3 regions of the Thioalkalivibrio sp. ALD1 genome follow, and region 2 is predicted to be linked to each of the others. Evidence: riboswitches for the same ligand, from Rfam matches in the RefSeq annotation. Region 2 holds a riboswitch; each other region holds the start of a gene.

Region 1 (6,795 bases), on a different contig from region 2:
TGGCGCAGTTCCAGCAGGCTGTCGTAGAGCTCGGTGGCCGCCAGCGGCGGCGTCAGGTGGCTGATCATCACGCCCATTGAGCGGCGCTTGGCCTGGATGCCCTCGCCGACGCCATCGACGATGTAGGGATAGATGATCGGCAGGTCACCGCCGAGGATCTCGGGGTAGTCGTCCGGGGCCAGCCCCGCGCGGCGGCGCGGCAGAAACTCGCGGGTGGAATGGCGGCCGACATAGACCAGTGCATCCGCCTCGAAGTGATCCCGAATCCAGTGGTAGAAACCGGCGTACTGGTGAGTCGGCGGGAAGGTCGTGTTGGCATGCAGCAAGCGCTCGCTGACCTCCCACCCGCGCGGCGGCTGCGGGCCGATGAACACGTTGCCGAACTCGATGCCGGGGAAGAGCATCTCGCCGTTGCGCGTCATGGCCTCGCCCGGTGGCTCGCCCCATCCGGTCAGACCCGGGATGCCTGTACGCACCAGGGCCTTGCGCAGCTGCTCGGTGGTTTCGTGTTCGTCTTCACCGGCCAGCGTGGCCTCCCAGGCGGCCTCGTACTGGGCAAGCAGATCCAGCGCCCGTTCCTGGGCATCGTGCGGGTAGCTCTCGAGCATATGCCGCAAATCACCGACACCGCTTTCCAGCGCGGCTTCCGCCAGTTCGTGCTTGTCCGCGTCCCGGGCCGCCTCCAGGCGTGCCTGCAGGTAGCCGATCGGTCCGTCGACCAGCTCTGCCTGCACCGCGGCGGGCAAGCCGTCGAAATATGCCTGGTACTGATCGCGATCCAGCGAGGCGACCCGGCCGGCGATCGCGTCCAGCGCATCCGCCTGTTCCGGCAGATTCACCGCCCGGTCCTGGATCATGTCCAGCAGGGCCTCGGCATCCTCCGGCACCTTGTCCCCGAGGTCATACCCGGCGGCCTCCAGCCGTTGCAGGATCTCCAGCAGTGATTCCGGGACATCCAGCTTGTCGGCGCCAATGTTCTGGCGACCGGGCGGATGGTTGTAGTAGACGACTGCAACCCGCTTGTCCGCGTTGTCCAGCTGACGTAGCCGGTTCCAGCGCTGCATCCGGTCGGCCAGGGCCTCCACCCGCTCGCCCACCGGCTCGGGCAGGGCCAGCTGCACACCGGTGCGTTCGTCCTGCGTGGGCTCGCCCGCGGTCGCCAGCACCATCGGCTGGCTGGCGCCCTGCAATTCCGGCATGGCCACGTGATAGTGGACCTTGTCCCAGGGGATGCCCTCGTGCGAGAGCCGCCACTCGGTCTCGCTCACGTCCGCCAGACGAATCCCCTTGACCACCGGGACATCCAGCTCGGCGAAGGCCTCGGCCACCGCCTCGCGATTGCCACCGCCGCCCACAACGAAGTCCTGCAGGCTGACGATCCCGCTCAGTTCGGCGGGTGCCGCCGATGCCGCGAGATTCTCGACCGCCTCGCGACTGGCCCCACCCCAGCGCGCGAGTACCGCGAAGCACTGGATATCCCGGGCCTCAAGCGCCTCGCAGGTCGCATCCAGCAGCTCGCGGTCACCGGGACGGTCACCGGTATCCAGGTCCAGCACGACCACGGCCGGCCTGGCATCCAGGCCAAGATCCTCCGGATCGGCCACCGACTGGCCATCCCGGTAATAGCGGATGGTCTCGCGCGGATCCGGTTCCGGCACCTCGATCGAGTGCCCGCCCCGAGCGGCCAGCCAGCGCATCATGCCCTCCATGTTCTCCGGTGTGCGGCCCTGATAGAACGCACGTCCGGTCAGCCAGTCGGCCTGGTTTGAGAAGCGCTCCTGCTGCCGGGCCAGGTGCTCGCGCGGATCCTCGCCCGCTTCAGGGTTCTCGGTCAGTTCGGTCCGGGCCTCCTCGTCCAGTTCCTCCAGCACCACCTGGCCATCGATGCGGGACAACGCAGTTAGGCGCCGTTCGCTGTTGATCGCGAGGATCGGCGCTGACTCGGCCGGTGGCTCTTCGCGCAGCAGACGTTCGAGACGACCGGCCTGGTCCCCGAACACCGCTGCCACGAGCACCGCGTCGGCATCGCGCCACAGCGCCTGGATTGACGAGTCCGACTTGTCCGCCAACTGCTCCGGCGTGCGCAGCACCACCTCGGCATCCGGCACGGCCTCCAGGAATCGATGCGCACCGGCGGCTACCTCGGGGGCCGAGCGCTCGGAGACGATGCCGACGATCTGGGGTCCTGCCCAGGCGGGCGCGCTCCACAGTATGACGATCAGCAAAACCAGGCTGCGTTTCCAGAAGGACATGCGATGAACCCCGAAGAAAATCCGATGGGGCGACGCGACCGGTGCAATGGTGGCGTCGCCAGTCAGTTATGCGCAGGAGGGTGCCGTGGAAACGGCACCCGAAAACCGGCAGACGCGGGCGGTCTCAGCCGCGCTTGTTGGCCGGCTGCCAGAGGACTTCCGCACCGTTCTCGTGACGCGCAAGGACACGGCAGAGCACGAACAGAAGATCCGACAGGCGATTGATGTAGGCCAGCGAGCTTGGCCGCAGCGTCTCATGGTGATTCACCGCCACCAGACGACGTTCCGCGCGCCGGCAGACCGTACGGGCGATGTGGCAGTCGGCCGTGGCCGGGCCACCGCCCGGCAGGATGAACTCTTCGAGCGGCGGCAACTCGGCGTTGAAGCTTTCCAGCTCCACATCGAGCCGCTCCACAGAGGCATCCGGCAGTGCCTGATGCCCCGGCACTGCCAGCTCCGCCCCCAGGTCGAACAGCTCGTGCTGAACCAGAGCCAGCACGCGCCGAACCTCTTCCGGGAGATCGTGGACCAGCACCCGGCCCACGACACTGTTCAGCTCGTCCACGTCGCCAAACGCCTCTACGCGGTGGCTGTCCTTGTCCACCCGCGAGCCATCGCCCAGGCCGGTCCGGCCTTCGTCACCCGTACGGGTCGCAATCTTCGACAGTCGATTACCCATGCATCACCTCTGCTGGTAGCGCAGCTTCACGAACGCCGCCCGCCCCGGCTGGTTATAACCGCGAGCCATCTCGTAGTCCTTGTCGAACACGTTATTGACCGTCGCCTGAATCTGCCATTCCGGCGCAATCTGATAGCTCGCACGCAGGTTCAACAGTCCGTACCCGGCAAGCCGTTCCTCATTGTCGCGATCATTGTAGGCACGGCTCTTGGCGATGACCGAGCTCCCCATGGAGAAACGCTGGAACTGGCGATCCAGATCCACGCGCGCCGTGACGGGCGAGCGGCGACGCAGTTCGTTTCCAGTCTCCCGGTCTTCGGCATCCAGGAAGGTCAGGGAGGCGCGAGAGACCCATTGGGCTCCGTCGTAACCCCCTTCCAGTTCGACGCCGCGAATCCGGGCCTCGTCCACGTTTTCTGCCCGAAATGCGATGGGATCGAAGGTGATCATCTGGTCGAGATCGGTCTGGAAGATGGCGGCATCGGCATAGTACGGCCCGCTGGTGTAGCGGGCGCCGAACTCAAACGTGCGGGAGGTCTCCGGATCAAGATCGGGGTTTCCGAACCCCGGGAAGTAGAGATCATTGAACGTAGGTGCCTTGAACGCCGTGCCGTAGGAAGCCCGCAACCGAACCGTTTCCGAGGCCTGCATGCCCCATGCGACCTGACCGGTCGTCTTGTCCCCGAACTGCTCGTTGTCGTCGTAGCGCAGGCTGCCTTCGAGATCGTGGCGCCCAAGATCCACCTGCACCACGGAGTACGCTCCAACGTTGTAACGCGAACCTTCATCGTAATCGGTGTCGCTCTCGACGCGGTCCTCGTGCGCATCAATACCAGTCACGAGGTAAACGCGATCCCCGAAATCGATATCGTTGCGCCAGTCGATCATGTCGCGACGTGTATCGAACTGGGAAAAGAATTCGCCGTCGAGAAAATTCTCCGACTCGTCACGGCTGTGGCCAACCGACAGTTCCGTCTGCCACTGCCGCGTAACCGGAATACGGAAGCCAGCCCGCAAGGCCGCATGCACAAAGTCCGAGGAGTCCGGCGAGAACTGGGAATCGGTATCGAACTCGGTTGAACCTTCCGAATACAACATATTCCCGAAGACCTCCGCACCGTTGTCCAGACGGTGGGTCACCTTGGTCGCGAGCGAGGTGTTGTCGTAGCCGTCACGGTCGTCATCGCCAACGTCATCCTGGACGTTGATGCCGTCGGTCTCGAAGTGGCTGAGCGAGAAGCTGTAGTTGGTGTTCTCGGTTCCGCCGGCGACACCCACACCCGTTTCCCAGGTGTTGAAGCTGCCGCCCCCGACAAACGCGTTCACCCTTGGCGGTCCCTTCTTGCCCTCGCGGGTAAAGACCTGCACCACGCCGCCAATGGCATCGGAGCCGTAGATGCTGGTACGCGGCCCGCGGACGATCTCCACGCGCTCGATCTCCTCCGGCGGCAGGAACTGCCAGCTTGCCCCGCCGCTGGTGGCCGACCCCATGCGCACCCCGTCGATCAGGAGCAGGGTGTGGTCGGAACTGGTGCCACGCGTGTGGACCGAGGTGGTCTTGCCGAAGGCACTGTTCTGGGAGGTCTCGATCCCGGCGCGGCCTTCCAGCAGGTCGGTGAACTGCTGCGGCTGCAGGCGCTCGATCTCTTCGCGGTCGATGACGGTGACCGAGGACAGGGCCTCGTCGACCGTCTGCGCGATACGCGCGGCCGTGACCTGAACCACATCGAGGGTGTGCGCTTCGGAATCGGAGTCCGGTGTCTCGGCCAGAAGCGGAGTCGTGGCCAGCAGGATGGCCGTGGAAAGTGCTGTGCGTTTCATGTCGTCCGTGTCTCCCGGCGAGCCGCCCGCACGCCGTAAATTCGTCGGGACCACGCAGACAGGGGGAGACAAACACGGGGGAGACCGGCAACAACCGACTAGCGGCCGGGCCGACCATCCGCCTCGCATGCCCGCCGCATGCCGCGCGATCATTCCCTGGCCGGTCTCCGGGCTGACGAACGTTCCGGTGCGGCGCCTTCCCGAACGATTCCGTTCAGTGGCGTATGCCGCGACCATCAGAGGCCATCAGGGCCTCTCGCTCGATCACCGTTGCGGGGGCAGCGTCGGATTCGTCCCGAGTCACCCACAGCCGTGGGCGGACTCACCGATCTTCCCGTTTAACCTCCGGCGAGACACGCCGGCGGGCACCAGAAAACGCACGAAAGCCTACACAATTGGTCAAGAAATTGCCAGGCCCGCAACGTGGCCCCGCGTCAGGAGTGCTGCGCATCCGCCTGCAGATAACGCGCTCCACGCTTGAGCAGCCGACCCCAGGCCTTGTCCTGCAACATGGCATCGAACTCTGGTGAGCGCTCGGCACGCAATGCCACCGGCGGCGTCTGTGCGCCCTCCTCCACCGGGTGCGCCGCCAGCATCTCCAGGCGCTCCGGATTGGCGCCATATTTTTGAACCAGAAATTCGCGCATGGAGTCGGACAACGGCAGGTAGTAGATGCGTGTCAAGCGCAGTGCCAGCCACTCCGCCGTGCGCCCCAGGTCCTGGCGCACCAGGCGTACCATCGCCGAACCCAAACCTGCCTTGGCATCCGCACTCATGCCGACATAAAGCCCACCCAGATAGGCCGCCGGATTCGCATAGATCGCTCGCTGAATACTGGGATTGGTCAGATCCACCAACGGCTCCAGAATCAATGCCAGCTGGATACCGATCCGCTTGGCAGCTTCCTCCTCCAGGGGGTGCCCCGCAAGCTTGAACAGGTCGCCCTCGCGCTGGATGCCGAGTTCCGACAGGTACTCGCAGAAACGATCGGCAAGGCGCAGCTTCTGGTCGTCCGTAAGTTCAATCACTTCTTCGCTGACCCGGATGCCCCGTGCGCTGCGCTTGAACCAGCTCTTCTGACCCTTCTTCTCGACCTCCTTGCGCCGTAATGCCTCCCAGCGTTCAACTGCGGTGGCGTAACGGCTCTGGGCCTGAATGAGTTGGTCACGTGCCGCACGCAGGCCCTCGACGTAACGCAGTGCACGCCCCAGCAGTCGGCCTTCCGGCGAATGCACAGGCGGACGAGACTGCTCCAGCTGCAGCAGGGTCCGCAGTACTTCACGCCCCATCTCGAGGGTTGGCTCGCGCAGCACCTGCGGGTCCAGTGTGCTCACCGGATGTTGCGCCAGCAAGGTTGCCAGCGACCGTAGCCGGCTAACCACTGCAGCCTGCGCAACACGGAAGCGATTGCCCTGGTGCTCAAGCCGGTCCAGTGCATTACCGAGCCGCCAACCTCCCGACCACTCGAAACTCAGCCGGCGGATCTGCCGCCCATTGACCAGCTCAAAGGCGAGCACGAACACGGCCTGTGCATCTTCCAGCGTACAGCGGGTCAGGTCGTCCGAATCCGCCGCCGAGAACAGGCGATCCAGAAACTGTTCGATTCGTCGCACGCCATCCTCGCGGGTTGGCGCAAGACCCTGCAGGCGGTCACGTAACGGATCCGCCAGTTCGGGGGCATCATGGTGCAGTTTTTCCAGCGCGGCCAGCCGTGCATCCACGGTTGCATCGACCAGATCGGCCACGCGCGAGCGCAGCCCCAGCCGACGGTAGATCTCGATCTGCTCCGCGGCTGATGCAAGGCTGGTATCACCGGTCATCTCGCGCACCGCGACCGCGACCCCTTCCGGCGAGATGTCCACCTCGTGCAGCAACACCTCGGCCGCCTTGCGTCGTCGCATGTCCGGGGCCATCTCGGCCATCGCGAGATCACGCGTAACGAAAAGCAAATCCGGTAACAGGTCGATCGTGTTGCGCAACTGCTCGCGCGAACGCTCCTGACGCTTGCCACGCGTGGCATCGGCAATGAAACGCGCCAGCAGA
Region 2 (6,795 bases):
ACCGCAACCACCCCTGGCGCATCGCGAATGCCTCGATTAGTGGCGAGACCACGGCCGGGGGACGTGAGCGCCTGCCGGAGGTCCTGGAGCGCGAGAGTCCCGATCTCGTGATTTTGGCCCTGGGCGGCAATGACGGCCTGCGCGGGCTATCGCCACGGGCCATGCGCGAGAACCTGGAGGCGATGCTGGAGGCGATCGACGCGACGGGTGCTCAGACGCTGTTGCTCGGGATCCGTATCCCGCCGAATTATGGCCCCCAGTACAGCCAGCGCTTCGAGGCGGTGTTCGCGGATCTGGCACGGGAACGCGGACTGGTGTTCGAGCCGTTCTTTCTGCACGAGGTCGCCTTTCGCGACGGCATGATCATGGATGACGGAATCCATCCGACGCCCGAGGCACAGCCCTACATGCTGGATGCCGTGTGGCCCCACCTGGAGCCCATGATACGCGGGATCGAGGCCTGTCTGGACGACGCAGCTTCAGTCTCCTAGGGAAACACCGATCAGTGCTTCCCTAGCGCCCGGCGCAGATCCGCCAGTACATCCTCGGGGAGGAGTTGGCGCAGCACCGGATGGACATCGGATTCGACCTCGGACAGCAGCGGCAGGGTGCGGATGAGCGAATGTCGTGACAGCGGGTCGCCGTACTGATTGGCCTGAATTGGGCGGTCCAGGCCGGTCTCCATCAACGCGACACCCGGCTCGCCGCGGGGGCCTTCGTCGAGGACCTCGACCAGTTCCACCATGCGGCCGTCCACCTCCCCCTGCACCCCGATCAACGGTGCCAGGAGCTCGACCAGTCGTTCGGCCTGTTCCGTGCTGAGCGTCGCCATTGGCTTACCTTACGGCGCTTTTCAGAACGATGCCAGCCCGTAGGGCAAACAACGGTCTCTCTAACTTTTGGCCCGGATGTCCTTGCCTCTGGGCCGACGCTTGGTGCGTTCCTCTCCGTTGAGTCTTCTCCAGCCAATCACGACGCCGGTCAGACTAAAGCCGAGACCTGCCAGGGAAAGAGACAGCATGGTTATGTCCCATAGAGGACGGTTTTCCCACAACACAGGAATATCCAGGCTGTGCAGGGCATTGTATGACCACCGGCGCCATCGTCCTTTGTCATCGATAATGGATTCGATTGATCCAGTTTCTGGATCGACGTACAGCGCCGTTCGATCGGCGTCGTCCAAGGTAATGCGCAGCACCGGAAACGGCCGTTCGTTACGTCGGGCGTAGTAGTAGGCGTCGCGTTCCGAAAGGCGTTTAACCTCTAGGACAGATGCCCCGGGAAGAACCTGGTTGGCGTGTTCTTCCAGACCTACGTCGGTGAATGTGGCCGGTTTCCCATTGGCGCGCAAGGCTCGCGTTTCGCTAGTGGTGTGCAGCAAGATGAGGGGAGTGTCGGCATGACGCCGCCACTCGATTTCGCGAACATCATCGTCACGGTCCAGAAATTCGCCAGGTGGCATGCCCGCCAGCTTGGTGGTGCCGAGGATTTTCCCGCCCTGCCAGGCCTTTTCCAGCTCCTTGGTCGGGTTGGCCGAGGAAAAAATCTGCCCCGGATTCATCGATAGCAAGCCACTCAACATAAAGGTAAAGACGAACAATGCGCAGGTAATGCCCAGCAGGTGATGCCAGCGTTGCCAGCCCTGATAGGGTGTTATCCAGTTGTTCTTGTAGCGCCGTCGCAGCCGAAGCCGCCAGATGCCGACCACAACACCCGTGACCACCAGGAGCAAAGCGGGGACGGAAAGCCAAATGACAGTCTGGCGCCACATCTCGGGGTGCTGACGAAGTTGCCAGGGGTAGATCCAGTGCACCACCGATCCCACCCAGTTCCATCGACGCTCCGCGCGCGTCGCGGACTGTACTACTTCCCCGGTACGAGAGGAGACATAAATCCATGTCCCTGCATCGTCGTCCGTTTTTGCTCGGATCAATGGCCGGTGCGTGTCGAACCGGTTGGGGACAGTCCATTGGTCCACGGATATTAGGGTGGCAGCCACAACGCTGTCGCCCAAATGGTGCCGCACCGTTCTATTAAGGATTTCTTCAGACATCAACACCGGGTCGCCAGTCCGCGCGTCGATGCTATGCCGTCCATTCCCGTCGCGAATGTGGTAAACGGGACGCCCCCCCGCATTGTTGAGGCGAAGCTCGTCGATAGGAGCATGGCCGGCCACCACCTCACCGGGTGAGAGCAGATCATCAAGCTTCGTTAGTTTTGGCAAGCCGGAGAGTCGTTCGTCCTGCGAAAGTGAAGGGTAGCCCACGTACATGAGCACCATGCCCGAGGCAAACCACATGGCCATAAGCAAACCAAGAGCGATCCCCAGATAGCGATGCGCCAGGTAGATACTGCGCCGGGCGAACATCAGAACTGCATGCTAAGGGTTAACTCAAGACTGCGAGATTCGCCGAGAATCCATTGAGAGCCACCAAAAGAACTCCACGTTACATGTTGCTCATTGGTTAGATTGCGACCTCTTAGAGTCAGGTCAAACTCTCGAAAATGCCATGTGGCAGCAGCTCCTAATAGTGTGTAGGAGGGTATTTCGATGGTGTTCGCGTCATCACCTGTTCGCGGACCGACATAACGGGCATTGGTCTCCAGAGTAAGGCGGTCAGTTGCGAACCATTCTGCACGCAGGTTTGCCAGGCGTTCCGGCACGTTGGGCGGTGTGTTGCCGTCGAAGCTTTCTCCACCTGCTCGATAGTCGGCAAACTCGGCGTTTAGCACGGTCCCGTCAGCTTGTAAACGCCAGTGCCGCGACGGACGGATGGCGAGCGTTAGCTCTGCGCCTCGCGATTCTTGACGCCCGATCTGGCGTTGCTCGTCCGGATTTCCAGCGACTTCGGTAGTGAGATTGCGCTTGGCGATGTCGTAGAAAGCCAGGCTCCACTCCAGACGATCGTCCCAGGTCCTCTGTCGAAGTCCGGCTTCGACAGAGCGTGATCGCTCCAGGCGGTTACCTTCGGCCCCCGGGGAAAAGGTCACGGTGCTGCCGACGGGCTTGGCGCCGGTTGCATACTGGCCGTATGCCGTAAAACCCGCTGGCAAGTCCCAGACAATCCCCACACGCCCGGTGGTCGGGCGGTAATGTTCAACTGTACGTTCGCTCTCGCGAAGGTTCTCGCCATCCAGCCGGATCAGTTCATGGCGCAGCCCCCCAATCACGCTGACGCCGCCGCCCAACACAAGCCGGTTTTCGCCGAAGATTGCGTAGCGCTGGTTGACCGTACGGATGCCAGGTTCGAACGGGGAGTCCGAAAAATACAGCCCCGGATCGGGATTGTGTACGTCTACACGGTCCTGTCCAGCGTAGGGCGAGTTGTTGTGGTGTTCGAAGCGATTTCGACTCACCTCGGCGCCTACGCTGACGCGGTGAGGAAGACCGAAGAGGGTGTGTTCATGAATCGCTTCCAAGCGGTTTCCCACAAGGGCCTGATCATGAGCAATCTGGATCGGAACTGAACGTTCAATGGCGTCGTTCTCGGGGTCGTAGCTATAGGCCTCGATGTTCTTCCAGTTGCGTTTAGCCTCGTGGACGTAGACTTGATTGCGGAAAGTAAGCCGGTCGGTAGCGGCAAAGTCGGTATCGAAGCGGACCCAGTAGCCTTCCATGTCCATCTCGGCGTCGGAGACGTTGTAGTTGTTGCCGATTGTTCGATCGTCGATACCGCCATCGATGACAGGCAAACCAAAATTAGCCTCAATGTCATCGCGCATCCATTCACCGGAAAGCGTGAATTGCAGTCGGTCGGACGCGTCATACCGCAGGGATGCACTCAGGTTCTCGTAGTGCTCCCCTGTGCGGTCGGTCTCGCCATCGCGAGTCAGGATGCTGCCATCGATACGATACGAGAGACCGTCGATATCGGTCGGGCCACCGATGCCAGCGCCAATCCGATTCTCGCCAAACGAGCCGGCACCCAGCAGCAGATCCCCGGAGGTCCGGTCCGGATCCGGCCGGCGCGGCACGTAGTTTATGGCTCCGGCAATTGCCCCCTCACCATGGAGGACCGATGCCGGCCCGCGCAGGACCTCGACGCGGTCGTACATCCAGTTGCTACCAGGGCGGGCGAACATGCTTGGTTCGGCGACGCGCACTCCGTCGTACAGAATGGTGATGTCGTTTCCGGTGAATCCCCGGCTCGAGAATGAGGCCGGCGCACCTGGTGGGTTTCCTCCAGAGAAACCTCCTGCAGCTTCTACAGCCTCTCGAGTGTTGCGGACGCCACGAGCAAGTTGCTCTTCCGCGTCTATGATCGTTGCACTGGCCGGGAGTTCGTCGAGCGTGATACCCAGACGGCTTGCCGTGGGTGCAGAATCATCCAGGTTCAGTTCGCTACTGTATCGGGCCGCCTCGACCAACACAGTCGACAAACGAGTTTCGTCAGCGGGAGCCATCTGCGGGGCGCCAGCTAGTCCCACCGTCATCGCGAAAGTGATGTATTTCAGGCGGTGACACGGCTTGATAGTGCCGAGATGCGTCGTGCTCATGTTGCATGTGCTCCTTCACGGGTTCATTGACCAGTTGAGCGGGAGCAATACGAGGAAGCGCAAAACAGCACAGGGTTCTCGATAAATCGGAACCGTGCGGACGTGACAAGGCCTGGACCGAGTCCATCTGTTCCTCGTCGGTTGTGCCCCACGCACCACCAGACGGCCGGCCGAGCCACAGGTGTGGCGAGGCCTTACTCGTCGGGCCGGTATCCGGACTCGCGTGCGGGCGCAGGTTCACCCAGGCAGGCCGCCTTCCCACGGGCTGGGACCGCAGTGGCACTAATTGGCCTGTCTCTACACGCTCACCGTTGCGGGGGCAGTCCCGGGTTTGGCGCTTGCTGTAAACACAACCACCTCACCGGGTTCCCGTTTAACACCTTGACCTGAATGGCCAAGGGGCACCCGAGAGCGAGGCTTGGATGTTAGTGCAATACAGTGTCGGGTTCAAAGAATGGCGTGAGCAGCCCCAAACACAATGAGCGAGCTGTGTTCATGTAATTTTGCCGTGACGTCAGGCATTGCGATCGGGTTTTGTCGAATGACAAAAAAGACTCGACGCAGTGGGGGATCGAGATGCGACGTTGGGGGGAAGGTCAAGAAAATGGTGTCCCCGGCAGGATTCGAACCTGCGACCTGCCCCTTAGGAGGGGGCTGCTCTATCCAGCTGAGCTACGGAGACAATCGCGTCGCGAGTATAAGCGCGCGGCAGGATTCGCGCCAAAGGGGCGGGGCCTCGAAGTGGCTACTGCGACGGCCATTCGCGTGCATCCACGCGGTGGTGTGCCCAGGCGACAAAGTCCGCGACGGGGCAGTGGCCTTCCTCGGGTACGCCTGCGCCGCTGATCACGCGATACGTGACCTGACCATCGTCCCGTGCGAGGACCTTGCGTACACTCCAGGCGCCGTCCTGCGCACCATTGCTGTAGCACTGCCCGGACTGAATGTCGTCGAGCTCGATGGCATCCGGGTGCTCGTGATGACGCCGCGCCAGGAGATACAGACGCGCAAGGTCGTCTTCGGTCAGGTCGAGGTACAGATTGAGATCGCGCATCGCGTGCTCCAGATCGGCCTGGCTCATGCCCGAGCGCTCCAGTGCGCCGGATGGGTCTGTAGGCGAGGGCTCGCTCAGTCGCGCCAGGGCGGCCGGATAGCGGCGCCAGGGAAACGGGTAGTTGATCGCGACCGCGACCAGCAACATGACGGCCACACTGGAGAGGACCGGGTGCAGGATGAACAGTAGGCCCAGTTCTTCGACCGAGGCGCCGCCGATCACGGCATACAACGCCGTTGCACCCCCGGGAGGGTGCAGGCAGCGCAGGTAGTACATCGCATAGACAGTGAGACCGACCGCGAGCGCGGCCGCCACTAGCGGGTGATCCACCGCGTGTCGAACGGCGACCCCGACCATGGCAGCAATCGCGTGGCCACCGAGCACATTCCAGGGTTGCGAAAGCGCGGCCCGAGGTGCGGCGAAGAGCAGGACCGCGGTCGCCCCCAGAGAGGCCAGGATGAGGCCATTGATCCCGCTCTCGGTAACGGAAGCCGCGACTTCCAGTGAAAGGTACAGCCCGATCACCGCGCCCACCAGAGCGATCAGCTTGTCCTTGTGGTTGGTGGTGTCGAGAAAGTCGCCGAGAAAGAGGTCGCGTCCGATGCGCATGTCTAGGGTGGGCCTTGTAAGCTGAATTTTGCGTGTAGCTTTTTTTGTGTGTGGCGTTTCGGTCAAGCGGACGTTCGAATGTCAGGGATTTGGCTCCCTGCTTCCGCGTGCCCTTGCCGGTAGGGATGTTCGCCGACAGGGCTGATCGTGCGTAAACTCAGCAGTTTGCCTGTCAAGGGAGAAGCCGGCATGGAATGGGTGCTGATCGCGATTGTGGTGCTGCTCGTGGTCTGGGCGGTCTGGACGTACAACCGGCTGGTGACAGCGCGCAACCGCTACAAGAACGCGTTTGCCCAGATCGACGTCCAGCTGACGCGGCGCTACGACCTGATTCCCAACCTGGTGAAGGTCGCGGAACGCTACATGAGCCATGAACGCGACACGCTGGAGGCGGTGATCCAGGCGCGCAATCAGGCGATGGACCGCCTGAAGCAGGTGGGCGGGGACCCCACGAACACCGAGGCCGTGCGCCAGCTTTCCGGGGCCGAGCAGGGCCTGTCCGGCGCGTTGGGGCGGCTGTTCGCCCTGTCCGAGAACTACCCGGACCTGAAGGCGAACGAGAACATGATGCAGCTCTCCGAGGAGCTGACGAGTACCGAGAACCGGGTGGCCTTCGCGCGTCAGGGCTACAACGA
Region 3 (6,795 bases), on a different contig from region 2:
CGGCTCCTTCTCCCAGGCGCCGAGCGCGCTGAAACCGTCGTGCAAAGTCTGGAGCACGGCCTCGGCATCGGCCGTGAGTTGCTTGCGCGCAGCCTTCTCGTCGTACTCCTCGAACTCGCGGTAGAAGTACACGCTGTTCTCGGCCATCTCGCGCAGGGTGCGCGCCCGCTCGCGCTGGGCAATCACCACATCGCGCATCGCTGGGCCATTGGACGGGTCGATCCCCAGCTGCCCCAGGTGCCAGCCGAACTCCAGCGCCACATGGTCCGGGTCCAGCGACTTGATGTAGTGCTGGTTCAGCCACAGGAGCTTGTCGGGGTTGATCGCGGAGGCGGACTGGTTCACGTCCTGGATGTCGAACAGGCGTACCAGCTCGTCCACCGAAAAGATCTCCTGATCGCCATGCGCCCAGCCCAGGCGCACCAGGTAATTCAGCAGGGCCTCCGGCAGATAGCCCTCGTCGCGATACTGCATCACCGAGACCGCGCCGTGGCGCTTGGAGAGCTTGGCGCCGTCCGGGCCCATGATCATCGGCAGGTGGCCGTAGCGCGGCGGCTCCACGCCCAGCGCCTTAAGAATGTTGATCTGGCGCGGGGTGTTGTTCAGGTGGTCATCGCCCCGAATCACATGGGTAATCTCCATATCCATGTCATCGACCACCACCGTCAGGTTGTAGGTCGGCGAGCCGTCGGAGCGGGCGATGATCAGATCATCCAGTTCGCTGTTCTGGAACGCGACCTTGCCGCGCACCATGTCGTCGACGATGGTCACACCCTCGTCCGGCGTGCGAAAACGGATCACCGGCTCCACGCCCTCGCGCGGCTCGGTGCGCGCACGGCAGCGGCCGTCGTAGCGCGGCTTCTCCTTGCGCGCCTTCTGCTCCTCGCGCATCGCATCCAGCTCTTCCTTCGTGCAGTAGCAACGATAGGCGTGGCCCGCGGCCATCAACTGGTCGATCACTTCCTTGTACCGATCGAAGCGCTCCGTCTGATAGAACGGCCCGTGATCGTAGGTCAGCCCCAGCCAGTTCATGCCCTCGAGGATCGCGTTGACCGATTCCGCATTGCTGCGCTCCAGGTCGGTGTCCTCGATACGCAGCACGAACTCGCCACCGTGGTGGCGCGCGTACAGCCAGGAGAACAGCGCGGTGCGGGCACCGCCAATATGCAGATAGCCGGTCGGACTGGGGGCAAAACGGGTACGAAAACTCATGCGTCAGACACTCGATTCCGGTGGTCGTGAAAGGCGCACAGGGTAGCAGAAGCGCCGCGGACCGACCGCCCGGAAACGAAAAAGGCCGGGGACAAAGCCCCGGCCTGCAAGGATCCCCACAAGGAGAATTCGGTCACGCGCGTGCGCGTTTACGGCAGGGCTGGGATCTCGAAGCGCGGCATCTCGCCGGTCAGCGCATGCATGAAGGCCTCGATGTCCGCGACCTCGTCATCGCTGAACTCCATGCCCAGCATCTCCTGCCCCATGATGCGGATCGCCTCGTCCAGCGTCGCGGTCTCGCCGTTGTTCATGTAGGGGTAGGTCAGCGCCACATTGCGCAGCGTCGGGGTCTTGAACGCGAACTTGTCGGCCTCATCGCCCGTGACCAGATAGCGGCCCTTGTCCTCCGAGCCCGGTACCTGGATACGATGGAAACCGCTGTCGGTCAGCGCCGGCCCGCTGTGGCAGGCCACGCAGCCGTTATCGGCGAACAGCTTCATCCCGCGCATCTGCTGATCACTCATCGCGCCCTCGTCCCCGGCCAGCCAGCGATCCAGCGGCGAGTTCGGGGTGTTCAGCGTGCGCTGGAAGGTCGCCAGGGCCTTGGCCACGTGGTCGGTATTGATCACGTTGTCGCCGTCATAGTCAGGATAGGCAGCCTCGAACTTCTCCTGGTACTCGTTGAACTCCTCCAGGCGCGCGATCGCCTCCTCCAGCGGCATCGCCATCTCGATCGCGTCCTGGATCGGACCCAGGGCCTGGCCTTCCAGATCGTCCTCGCGGCCATCCCAGAACTGCGCGGTGAAGAAGCCGGAGTTCAGCACGGTCGGGGTGTTGCGTTCGCCGACCTGGCCGTCATGGCCGACCGCGCGCGGGATGCGGTCCGCCCAGCCCAGCGCCGGGTTGTGGCAGGTCGCGCAGGAGATCACGCCGGAGCTGGAGATCCGCGGTTCGAAGAACAGCATCTTGCCCAGCTCGATCTTCTCCTTGGTCATCGAGTTGTCCGCCGGGATCGGCGGCAGCGCCGGCAGCGGCTCGAACACGTCGCGGTATTCGGAATAGTCGGTATCGGCCACGGCCGGTGCCGCCGCCCCGAATGCGACGGCCGCGCAGGCCGCCAGCGCCGTCATGCGGAATCCGGAAAGCGTTTTCATACAGGTCTCCCTTGAGCAATGGACATCTGAGAAGCGGGCATCGGTGCGAACCGATATAGACTCGGTCCAAACCACCTGAAACCCACCCTACAGACGTGGGAACCTGGTCGCGATCAAAATCCGGCTCGGGGATGATCTGGATCAATTATCAGCCTCCAGGGGAAGCCGAGTTTGCGCCCAAAACACCGTTTCCCGGGATGCCCGGGCAACCTTGACCCCCTCAAACCGTTCAATTACGGTTCGCCTCTCTCCAGGTGCCCCGGCGTTCAGTCGCCGGGGATAATCGGGAAGCCGGTGCGCGAATCGACATTCGCAAGGCCGGCACTGCCCCCGCAACGGTAGGCGGAGACGGGCGGATCCAATGCCACTGCGGTGCATCCCCGGGATGCCCGCGGGAAGGCGATCCGCCCTGGATGCATCGCGCATCCACTCCGCGAGTCCGGAGACCGGCCTGGAGGACACCCGACGCCGCGGTGGGCGGCCGAGCGGGCCAGACCGGCGTGCTCGCATCGCCCGGCCTCCCCTGCTCCCTGTCCAGCTTCCGGCGTCGTTTCATCCACGGCGTGCGGGGTAGCGCGCCTAGGGAGCACCACAACAATGAAAAATGCCCAACTTCAGCCGGTGCGGCATGCCGTCCCGGCGCTGTCCATGCTGTGCCTGATAACATCGGCAAGCGTCGGCGCCGCGCAGGCCAGTTTCGAGTTCGGCGACGCGGATGACGGGCTTCAAGTCACCCTGGATCCCTGATCCAGGGCCGCTACAGCTATAACCGCGACCCGGACGGTTCCAGCAGCGAATTCGACGTCCGCCGTGCCTGGCTAGACACCTCGGGAACTCTGGTTCACCCCGATCTGAGCTTCCGCCTGCAGCCGGACTTCAGCAGCGGCGAGCTGTCCATGCGCGACATCTGGTTGCAGTACGCACTGGGTGAACACCTGGGCCTGCGGGCTGGCCAGTTTACGGTCCCCTTTGGCCTGTCGCGGGATATCGGCGGACCCAACCGCCTGTTCACCGAACTGAGCATCGCCGGCAACCAGTTCGAGGTTCCGGCCGGCCGCGACACCGGTATCGCCCTGCTGGGCGGCGCCGGCGACGACAGCGCATGGGCCATCGGCGTGTTTGACGGTCGCGGGCGTCTGGATCAGCGCGACGATCGCCCCTCCACATCCGGCCATCTGTTCAGCGCACGCGGCGCATGGGCCCCGGTCGGCATGGTCCCGCGTGACAACACCACGGTGGGCCAAGCCGTGGAGCGCACCGTCGCCCTGGGAGTGGGCGTACAGGCCGCCAACCGTAACCATCTGCGCGACTGGAGCCGCGGTGTGGAAGACACCGTGGACAACCAGCGCGCCGACTGGGTGACCACCACGGCCGATGCCGTAATCAAATTTGGTCATACCTCGCTCTCACTGGCCGCTTTCCGGCGCGACGTCTCGCCAGACCAGACCGCGAGCTACCACGACCTGGGTGCGGAGCTGGAGCTGGCGCAATCACTGCCAATGGAGGGACTGGAGTTCGCCGCGCGCCACGCCGTATTGCGCCACGACGCGGGCGACGACCTTGGCACTGACGAGCGCTGGCAGCGCGAATGGGGCGCCGGCCTGAACTGGTACCACCGAGGTCAGCGGCAGAAGACCCAGCTTATGTGGTTCGACCGCGACGCCGACACCTCGGACTGGGAGTTGCACCTGCAGCACCAGTTCCGCTTCTGAACGAACAGGGAGAATCGCCATGAAACGGACGCAATCCACCCATCAAGCTCTGACCACCGCCCTCACCGCCGTGCTGGTACTGGCTGCCGCGGCAGGCCCGGCCACCGCCGAGGTCAGCGTCGCGATGCCGGGCCCCTGGGGCGACGACTTTGCGGAGACCCTGGACGATCCGGCCGGAGTCGATGCCAGCGAGGCCTTCCAGCGCTTTCGTCAGCAGAGCATGCAGGGCAATTCGGCCGTCTACCGGAGCATCGAGCAGATCTTGCGCTATGACGCTCCATTCGCAGGGCAACTGCCCGACCTTGCCCGCGAACTGGCGCGCAGGGGCGACGACATCGAAACCTGGTTCGCAAAGGAGACACCGGCTCGTGAAGGCGAGCCGGGGGCGCTCCCCAAGGCCTGGGAGGACCCGGAGTTCTCCGCATACAAGGCGGCATTCCGCGAGGCCACGGCCGAGCTGCAACGAAAAGTCGACGCGGCCGACGACTTGGAGGACGAGAGCTTCCAGGTGCGCGCAACCGAGGTCCTGAACGGCGTGCGCCACCAGTGCCTCGCCTGCCACGACAACTACCGCCGTCGCTGAATCACTCTGACACCCGGGGCCGCCGCTTGGCGGCCCCTTTCCCGATCAGCCGCCCGACACTCAGTCGCCATCCATGCCACGGTAGCGGCGCACATGCGCCGGGTCGTACAGCGCACTGTCGCGGAAATCGCCCGGATCCAGAGCCGGGCCCACCAGGATCAGCGCCGAGCGCCGCATGGTCAGGGCCTGCGCCCGTTCCGCGATATTCCCCAGCGTACCGCGCACCACGGTCTCGTCCGGCCAGCTGGCGCGAAACACGATCGCCACCGGGCAGTCGCAGCCATAGTGCGGCCGCAGGTCCTCGACCACGGTCTCGATATTGTGCAGCGATAGGTGGATCGCGAGGGTCGCCCCAGTGGCGGCAAAGCTCGCCAGCCGTTCGCGCTCCGGCATGGAGGACGCCCGTCCCGGCGTACGCGTCAGCACCACCGACTGCACCACCTCCGGCACCGTCAGTTCCCGCCCCAGAGTCGCGGCGGCAGCGGAGAACGCCGGCACGCCGGGCGTGATGCTGTAGTCGATCCCGGCCGCCTCCAGCCGGCGGATCTGCTCCCCCAGCGCGCTGTAAACCGACAAATCGCCGGAGTGCAACCGCGCCACGTCCTGACCCGCCGCGTGGGCCCGTTCGATTTCCTCCATGATCGCGTCCAGCGTCAGCGGCGCGGTGTTGACCACGCGCGCCCCCTCCGGGGCATGTTCCAGCACCGCCTCCGGCACCAGCGAACCGGCATAAAGGCATACCGGGCAGGCCGCGATACGATCGCGCCCGCGCAAGGTCAGCAGATCGGCCGCACCGGGCCCCGCTCCGACAAAATGAACCGTCATCAAAACTCCTCGAAATTCCCGTCTGTCCCGTTCACCGTCCGCACGGCCACCGCGCAGCTCGCCCGTGCCGAGAGCCGCCGCGGCAGCAGCAGGCGCGCCCCGTCGCCGGCCACCGCCAGCGCCGCCGCCTCCGCCACCGAACCGACCCCGGCGGCGGCACGCGAGCGCGAGGAGTCCGTGGACAGGGCAGCGTCGTGCTCGGCCAGCGCGGCCGCCGACCCGAACACCGGCTCCAGCTCCAGGTCGCGCGCGGCCGTCAACAGCACCGGGCTGTCGCCCTTGTGCGCCGGGGCCGCCAGCTGCCGGGTCACGACCGCCTCGCCGCCCCCCGTCCGCAACATGGCGTGCGCCTCGGCCAGCACCTCGCGGACCAGTGCCTCCAGCTCGCCGGCCGTGCAGGCCGAGGCGAAGCCGACGCCGGGGGTCACCCGGACACGTGCCCCGCTCAGCGTTTCCCTCAGCTCCGGCGCAGCGACCACAGGGTCACCGGCCGCAGCGGCTTCCAGCCGGCCATGCCGCCCAGCGGCTCCGCGCGGCTGACGTTGATCCGCGTGAGCTCGCCGCCGTGGCGCTCGTGCGCCGCCGCCAGCACCGCATCCCCTTCCACGGTCACGCTGCTGGCGACCAGCCGCCCGCCCGGGCGCAGCTGGTCCATGCAGTGCTCCACCAGCCCCGGCGTGGTCAGCCCGCCGCCGATGAAGATCGCGTCGGGTGGCGGCAGGTCTTTCAATACCTCCGGCGCCCGCCCGTGGATGCGGCGCAGCGCCGGCACCCCCAGCGTGCTGGCATTTCGCGCGATGCGTTCCAGGCGCTCCGCGCGCGGCTCGATCGCCACGGCGGTGTTGGCCGGATCCGCCAGCATCCACTCGATGCCGATGGCTCCGGAGCCGGCGCCCACGTCCCACAGCCGTTCGCCGCGTCCGGGCGCCAGCAGGGCCAGCGCCACCGCCCGCACCTCGCGCTTGGTGATCTGGCCGTCCTGCTCGAACTGCGCCTCCGGCCGGCCGGCACTGGCCGCCAGCACCTGCGCCGCCGGATCGGCCCGGCATTCCAGCGCCACGGTGTTCAGCGCCTCGATCGCGACCTCCGGCCAGGCCCCGGCGCGCGCGCTGACGACCGCCTCGCGGTCCGCGCCCAGCGACTGCAGCACGGTCAGGGTGGAATCGCCGAAGCCGAGCCCGGTCAGCCAGTGCGCCAGTTCCGCCGGGGTATCCCCGTCGCGGCTCAGGATCAGCAGCCGCGCGCCGTCATGCAGCCAGGGCCGCAGCGCCTCCATCGGCCGGCCGTGCACCGACAGGCAGCGGGTCTG

Evidence for each region. A riboswitch is a leader RNA that binds a small molecule or an ion and turns the genes downstream of it on or off. The one in region 2 is predicted to bind cobalamin.
Region 1: it holds a riboswitch for cobalamin, as region 2 does, so the genes downstream of both, F623_RS0109185 (TonB-dependent receptor domain-containing protein) here and F623_RS0105665 (TonB-dependent siderophore receptor) in region 2, are expected to answer to the same signal.
Region 3: it holds a riboswitch for cobalamin, as region 2 does, so the genes downstream of both, F623_RS0109285 (porin) here and F623_RS0105665 (TonB-dependent siderophore receptor) in region 2, are expected to answer to the same signal.

The regions. Positions count from the first base shown of each region.
Region 1 is NZ_KB906244.1:91,255-98,049, reverse strand. Features, by position in the region: gene F623_RS0109195 (cobaltochelatase subunit CobN) at 1-2,252, opposite strand, end outside; gene F623_RS0109190 (cob(I)yrinic acid a,c-diamide adenosyltransferase) at 2,377-2,931, opposite strand; gene F623_RS0109185 (TonB-dependent receptor domain-containing protein) at 2,935-4,752, opposite strand; cobalamin riboswitch at 4,893-5,140, opposite strand; gene F623_RS0109180 (hypothetical protein) at 5,187-6,795, opposite strand, start outside.
Region 2 is NZ_KB906242.1:215,997-222,791, forward strand. Features, by position in the region: gene F623_RS0105650 (arylesterase) at 1-491, shown strand, start outside; gene F623_RS0105655 (hypothetical protein) at 503-832, opposite strand; gene F623_RS0105660 (PepSY domain-containing protein) at 893-2,368, opposite strand; gene F623_RS0105665 (TonB-dependent siderophore receptor) at 2,368-4,497, opposite strand; cobalamin riboswitch at 4,684-4,921, opposite strand; tRNA gene F623_RS0105670 (tRNA-Arg) at 5,103-5,179, opposite strand; gene F623_RS0105675 (HPP family protein) at 5,243-6,160, opposite strand; gene F623_RS0105680 (LemA family protein) at 6,350-6,795, shown strand, end outside.
Region 3 is NZ_KB906244.1:111,590-118,384, reverse strand. Features, by position in the region: gene gltX (glutamate--tRNA ligase) at 1-1,212, opposite strand, end outside; gene F623_RS0109295 (cytochrome-c peroxidase) at 1,362-2,342, opposite strand; cobalamin riboswitch at 2,602-2,836, shown strand; partial or broken gene F623_RS0109285 (porin) at 2,964-4,078, shown strand; gene F623_RS0109280 (cytochrome c) at 4,098-4,661, shown strand; gene cobM (precorrin-4 C(11)-methyltransferase) at 4,722-5,486, opposite strand; gene F623_RS0109270 (cobalamin biosynthesis protein) at 5,486-5,914, opposite strand; gene F623_RS0109265 (bifunctional cobalt-precorrin-7 (C(5))-methyltransferase/cobalt-precorrin-6B (C(15))-methyltransferase) at 5,944-6,795, opposite strand, start outside.